Regions from separate parts of the Trinickia camelliae genome, predicted to be linked through region 2. Evidence: riboswitches for the same ligand, from Rfam matches in the RefSeq annotation. Region 2 holds a riboswitch; the other holds the start of a gene.
What was found. A riboswitch is a leader RNA that binds a small molecule or an ion and turns the genes downstream of it on or off. The one in region 2 is predicted to bind ZMP and ZTP.

Region 1 (3,438 bases), on a different contig from region 2:
GCTGCCGTCACCGAGGTGCTCGAGCATTCCGAGTTGCAGGTGAGGCCCGCGACCGAGCCTGTGCCGAAAGCGATTGCAGGCGCGCCGTCCGGCGACGTGTTTGCACGGCTCGCTCGGATGAACGACGGCCCGGCTCATCGGGCGCCTAAGCTCGCGTTGCGGCGTGCGCTCGGCAGTCTCGATCTGCAAACTGTGATGCTGCGCGCGCGCCACATCGCCGAACGTTCCGAGCGTGATTTGCGATGGCCCGGCGATTTATCGGCGTGGTTGTTTGAAATGCCGGTGCAGGTCGTCGCGTCGCTGCTTGGATTTGCCGATGACGCGTTGCCTGAGGTCGCCGCATGGATGGCCGATTTCGTCGCCTGTCTTTCGCCGTTGAGCACGCCCGAACAGCTTGCTCGCGCGAACGCCGCCGCGCTTAGGCTCGTGCAGCGCGTCAAGACGCTGGTGGCGGATGCCGCAGCCAGCGACGAACCTCACCGCAGCCGTTTGCCGAGCAGTGCCGCATCGACGGAAGGCTCATCACTCGTTGCCCTGGTGCGGCGGGAAGCGCAAGCCACCGATTGGAACGACGCCGACGCGCTGATCGCGAACCTCGTTGGCTTGCTGTCGCAAACCTACGACGCGACCGCCGGCTTGATCGGCAACACCGTCGTCGCGCTGATGACGCAGGCGGGAGTGGAGGACGAAGTGCGGCATACGCCGAGCAAGATTGACGATTTGATTCGCGAGACGAGCCGTTTCGATGCCTCGGTGCAAAACACGCGGCGTTTTGCGGCGACCGAAACCACAGTGTGCGGCCAGCGGATCGAAGCCGGCGCGGCAATCCTCGTGCTGCTCGCGGCGGCGAACCGCGACCCGGCAGCGAATGCGCGGCCGCACGAATTCCTGCTCGATCGGGATGATCGACGCGTGTTCGGTTTCGGCCACGGCGTCCATGCGTGTCCAGGCGATCAGCTGGCCTACGCCATTGCATCGGCCGCCATCGACGTGCTGCTCGATCGGACCACGCTTGCGCACCGTGACCGTCTCGCCTGGACTTATCGTGCGTCGGCCAATCTGAGGCTGCCCGTTTTTGCCGAGGCGTGAGAAGCACGGTCAGCGGCCGGCGGCGACTAGACACTATCTATATGTATACGGTGCACAGAGCGCTGCATCTTGTATACCAACGAAAGTATGCAACGCGCCGCTGCAGCGCTCGACGATGCGCGTGCCCAGCGGCGTCGACATCCTCAGGCGCCGCATCCGGCCACGGCATCAACGCCGTGCTTCGGTCGCCATCCGCAGCGCAAGCCCCGCGAGCACCGTACCCATCAGCCACCGCTGGACCTTGATCCAGGCCGGCCGGTCGCCGAGAAACGCCGCGATCGAGCCCGCCATGATCGCGATCGTCGCATTGACGCAGACGCTGATGACGATTTGCGTCGTCCCCAGTGCGAGCGACTGCCTGAGCACGCTGCCGTGCGTGGGATCGATGAACTGCGGCAGCAGCGACAAGTACAGCACCGCCGCCTTCGGATTCAGCAGATTGGTGGCGAGCCCCATCGCGAACAGTTTGCGCGGGCTGTCCTTGGGCAAATCGCGCACTTCGAACGGCGAGCGTCCACCGGGTTTGATGGCTTGCCAAGCGAGATACAGCAGATAGAGCGCGCCGCCGAAGCGCAACGCGTCATACGCATACGGCACGGCGAGCACGAGCACCGTAATACCGAATGCGGCACACAGCATGTAAAAGACAAAACCAAGCGCGACCCCGGAAAGCGAGATCAGGCCGGCGACGCGGCCCTGGCAGATCGAGCGGGAAATCAGGTAGATCATGTTCGGGCCGGGCGTAAGCACCATGCCGAGGGCAATCAGGCCGAACGCGGCGAGACGGGGAAAGTCGGGCATCGCGAGCACTCCAGTGAGACGAGTCAATGGGTCAGGACGTGCCCAGGCGCGCGGCGGCAATACGCTTCGCGTTTCCTGATGGTGATCCATCTTTAAGCGCCAGTTACGCGAGCCCGGCGATTATTGCATGCTTTTTGGGATGGTGTTGAAGCGGGCGGACGGGCGGCAGGTCAATTACCGGGTGGCTCGGCGGCGGTAGGCCGGCCCGCGGGAGGCCGCCCCCCCGGAAGGCCGTCCGGCTCAATTACGCGCCCGGTCGCGCTTCGCCGCGCGTGCCTGCACGCGTTCGGCGAGCCCCTTCGAGAACGTGCCGAGGCTGATGAGGCGGCGCTTCGTGTTGACCTCGTCGGCGACGCCGGCAGGGGGATTGGGCTGGAGGGCCCAGAAGAGCGCGATGATCCAGCCGACGACGGTCCACCCGAGGCAGGCGTTGAAGAGCGCGAGGACGAGGAGGTCGTGACGTTTGCGCCGGTCGGCGATGACCGCCGGCAGGAAGTAGACGCCAAGCGCAATGACCAGCTCGACGATTTGAGCGACGATTCCGCCTTGAGCGACGAATCCTCCGCCGTGCATGTCAGGTTCTCCAAAGGGTGCTGTATACCGATTGTCGCGCGATTGATAGTTTCGTGCAGCGAAACTAAGAGGGACATGCTGCGCTGCTCCATCGACATTGCTTGAGCAGGCGGCAAGCGTGGCCCCGTTCCGGTCTATCATGTTCATTTTGACCGACCGATCGGACAATCGAACATGACCTCCGCCGACACGACGCACCAATCCATCCAACTCGATCAAGACGCGCTCGTCGCGTTCGTCGATCGCAAATGGAACGACGAAATCGTTCCCGCGCTGACCGACTACATCGCCGTCCCCGCGAAAAGTCCCGCGTTCGATGCGGACTGGTCGCGCAACGGCTTCATCGAGCGCGTCGTGACGGATGCGGCGCAATGGGCCGAGTCGCAGCCAGTGCGCGGACTGAAGCTCGAAGTCGTGCGGATCCCGGGCCGCACGCCGGTGATCTTCTTCGAGTCGCCGGCCACGCGCTCGGGCAGCACCGAAACGATCGTGCTGTACGGCCACCTCGACAAGCAGCCGGAATTCGACGGCTGGCGCAACGACCTCGGCCCGTGGACGCCGAAATTCGAAGACGGCAAGCTGTACGGCCGCGGCGGCGCCGACGACGGCTACGCGATCTACGCGAGCATCAGCGCATTGGCCGCGCTCGATGCGCAGGGCGTCGAGCGGCCGCGCTGCGTCGGGCTGATCGAAACGTGCGAGGAGTCGGGCAGCTACGACCTGCTGCCGTACGTCGATGCGCTGCGCGACCGGCTCGGCACGGTCGGCCTCGTCGTCTGCCTCGACTCGGGCGCGGGCAACTACGATCAGCTGTGGCTGACGACGTCGCTGCGCGGGCTCGTCTCCGGCGACCTCGAAGTCGAAGTGCTCGACGAAGGGATTCACTCGGGCGGCTATGGCGGCATCGCGCCGTCGAGCTTCCGCATCATGCGGCAACTGTTTGCGCGTCTCGAGGATGCCGGGACCGGCAATCTG
Region 2 (3,438 bases):
GGGCGTCCGGCTGCAAGGCTTATTCAGGCTTTCAGTCGGGGACTCGAAAGCGTTCGCGGCCTCCCGCCGAACCATGCTTAGTATCGTTGCGGGCGATACAAGTTCATTGGCAGAGTCTCAACGGTGTTTATGCACTTGCCGTTGACACGTTGGATGGATTTACACCCGGTCCGCGCCGCAGCGCGGCGAGCACCGGCGCCGGAATCGCCGCGGGTTTCAGCGCGCCGCGATCGACACACCCGACGCGAATCTGGCCCGTCGCCAGCAGCACGTCGTCGCGCCAGGCTTCTTGCGTGAAGTCGACGGATGCCCGCCCGATCCGCTCGATGCGGCTCTCGATGGTCACGACATCGTCGAGGCGAGCCGGCGAGTGATAGTCGAGCGCGGTGCCCCGGACGACGAAAACCACGCCGTCCTCGTCAGCGAGCCGCCTTTGGTCGACGCCGCACGCGCGCAGCCACTCGGTGCGCGCGCGCTCGAAATACTTCAGGTAGTTCGCGTAGAAGACGATGCCGCCTGCGTCGGTATCTTCGTAATACACGCGGATCGGCCACGTGAAGCCGATTTCCGCCTCAGAACGGCTGGTGGTCAGTTTCATGGACCGGCATTTTACCGGAACGCGCGAGCACGTCTCAAAACACTGGGCATCCTTCCTCGCAATGCCCGTCAGCCCCGGTGCACAGAGAGTCCCGCAAACGATTGAGCAACCGGCATCAGCTCGATCGTGTTGACGTTGACGTGCTTGGGGAGAGTCGCGATCCAGTAGATCGAGTTGGCGATGTCCTCGGGGGTCAGCGGCTCCACGTTGTCATACATTTTCGCGGCTTTCTCGTCGTCTCCCTTGAAGCGCACGTTCGAGAACTCGGTGCCGCCGCACAGGCCGGGCTCGATATCGGTCACGCGCAGCGCCGTGCCAGCGAGGTCCGCGCGCAGGTTCAGGCTGAACTGCCGGACGAATGCCTTGGTCGCGCCGTAGACGTTGCCGCCTGCGTACGGGTAGTTCCCGGCCGTCGAGCTCAAATTGACGATATGCCCACGATTGCGCTCGACCATGCCCGGCAGGAGTGCGCGGGTGACGGTGACGAGACCGGTGCAGTTGGTCTCGATCATCGTGTGCCAGTCGTCGAGATTGGCGCGCTGGGCCGGTTCGATCCCAAGCGCGAGGCCGGCGTTGTTGACGAGCACGTCGACGGCGGCGAAGTCTTTCGGCAGCGTTGCCGGCACGGCTTCGACGGCGGCGCGATCGCGCACGTCGAGTTCGAACGGCAGAAGGGCGTCGCCGAGTTCGGCGGCGAGCGCGTCGAGACGGTCTTTGCGGCGCGCGGTGGCGACGACGCGATGGCCCCCGCTGACGAATGCGCGGGCGATGGCGGCGCCGAAGCCGGCAGAGGCGCCTGTGACGAACACGATCATTGCTGCTCCCTGGTCGGGTCGATGGATGGGAAAAACGGAAGCGAGAGAGCCTACTTCGATTGCGATTTCGCGGCAAGAATGGCCTTTGGCCGATGGTATGGCCAAGCCGCAGTCTGGCGATCGTATGCGTTCGCAAGGAATCGCGCTTGGCGCAGACGCGCGACGTCCTCGGCGAAGCCCTGCCGGAAGGCGCCGTTCTGGTCTTTCGCGACACCTGCCGCAGGACCCGAAATCGGCTGTGAAGCTCGCCCGGCGGGCGCCTCGTGCAGTGGTTCGAACCGGAAGCGTCATGCGGTTGCCTATTCAATGAGGTTCCAATAAACTAACGCGCTCATCCCTGCGTGACTGGCGATAGCACCCCATCGGGGTCAAGGTGGAGCCACCCACCGTGAAGCGCAGGGTGCCGTTTTGCCGTTCGCCTGGGCAGCCGAGAGTCGCGCGTCGTCGATTGCGCTGCTGCTGGCTGCCGCGCCCGCGTAACGGATCCTCATGACTTCATCCGCCACGTCAGGGCTGGCCCAGTCGCCAGCAGCGCAGCGTACGATCGGTACGTATCCGCGCACGCCCCGGTCAACCTGCACACACTTTACGGAACCCGTATGTTTGACAGAGCCCAAAGCACCATCGCCAACGTCGATCCAGAAATCTGGAAAGCGATCCAACAGGAAAACCACCGTCAGGAAGAGCACATCGAACTGATCGCGTCGGAAAACTACACGAGCCCCGCCGTGATGGCCGCTCAGGGCTCGCAGCTCACGAACAAGTACGCCGAAGGCTACCCGGGCAAGCGTTATTACGGCGGTTGCGAATACGTCGACGTCGTCGAGCAGCTCGCGATCGACCGCGTGAAGGAGCTCTTCGGCGCGGAAGCCGCGAATGTGCAGCCGAATTCGGGCTCGCAGGCCAACCAGGGCGTGTTCTTCGCGATGCTCAAGCCGGGTGACACTATCATGGGCATGAGCCTCGCCCACGGCGGCCACCTGACGCACGGCTCGCCCGTGAACATGTCGGGCAAGTGGTTCAACGTCGTCAGCTACGGTCTGAACGAAGCCGAAGACATCGATTACGACGCCGCTGAAAAGCTCGCGCAGGAACACAAGCCGAAGCTGATCGTCGCGGGCGCATCGGCATTCGCGCTGCGCATCGATTTCGAACGCCTCGCGAAAATCGCGAAGTCGGTCGGCGCATACCTGATGGTCGACATGGCGCATTACGCCGGCCTGATCGCCGCGGGCGTCTATCCGAACCCGGTACCGCACGCCGATTTCGTCACGACGACCACGCACAAGAGCCTGCGCGGTCCGCGCGGCGGCGTGATCCTGATGAAAGCCGAGTACGAGAAGCCGATCAATTCGGCGATCTTCCCTGGCATCCAGGGCGGCCCGCTCATGCACGTGATCGCCGCGAAGGCCGTCGCGTTCAAGGAAGCACTGTCGCCGGAATTCAAGGCGTATCAGCAGCAAGTCGTCGACAACGCCCGTGTGCTGGCGGAAACGCTCGTGAAGCGTGGCCTGCGCATCGTGTCGGGCCGCACCGAAAGCCACGTGATGCTGGTTGACCTGCGCGCGAAGCACATCACGGGCAAGGCGGCGGAAGCGGCGCTCGGCGCGGCGCACATCACCGTCAACAAGAACGCGATTCCTAACGATCCGGAAAAGCCGTTCGTCACGAGCGGCGTTCGCCTCGGTTCGCCGGCGATGACGACACGCGGCTTCGGCGTGAAGGAAGCCGAGCAAGTGGGCAACCTGATCGCCGATGTGCTCGACAACCCGGAAGACGCCGCCACGATCGAACGCGTGCGCGGGCAAGTCGCCGAGCTGACGAAGCGCTTCCCGGTCTACCGCTGATCGCCTATGCGCTGCCCCTTCTGCCGGCATGACGATACGCAAGTGGTGGATTCGCGCGTGTCCGAGGACGGCGCCGCGATTCGGCGGCGCCGCCGTTGTTCGGCCTGCGACAAACGTTTTACGACGTACGAACGGGTCGAGCTGGCGTTGCCGGCAGTCGTGAAGAAGGACGGCAGCC

Region 1: another riboswitch for ZMP and ZTP. It lies ahead of AAHK20_RS29260 (LysE family translocator); the one in region 2 lies ahead of glyA (serine hydroxymethyltransferase).

What each region holds. Positions count from the first base shown of each region.
Region 1 covers NZ_JBCHAA010000022.1:16,481-19,918, reverse strand. The annotation lists gene AAHK20_RS29265 (cytochrome P450) at 1-1,089, shown strand, start outside; gene AAHK20_RS29260 (LysE family translocator) at 1,258-1,890, opposite strand; ZMP/ZTP riboswitch at 1,924-2,007, opposite strand; gene AAHK20_RS29255 (superinfection immunity protein) at 2,131-2,463, opposite strand; gene AAHK20_RS29250 (M20 family metallopeptidase) at 2,638-3,438, shown strand, end outside.
Region 2 covers NZ_JBCHAA010000013.1:172,257-175,694, forward strand. The annotation lists gene ybgC (tol-pal system-associated acyl-CoA thioesterase) at 128-598, opposite strand; gene ydfG (bifunctional NADP-dependent 3-hydroxy acid dehydrogenase/3-hydroxypropionate dehydrogenase YdfG) at 667-1,413, opposite strand; ZMP/ZTP riboswitch at 1,745-1,845, shown strand; gene glyA (serine hydroxymethyltransferase) at 2,013-3,260, shown strand; gene nrdR (transcriptional regulator NrdR) at 3,267-3,438, shown strand, end outside.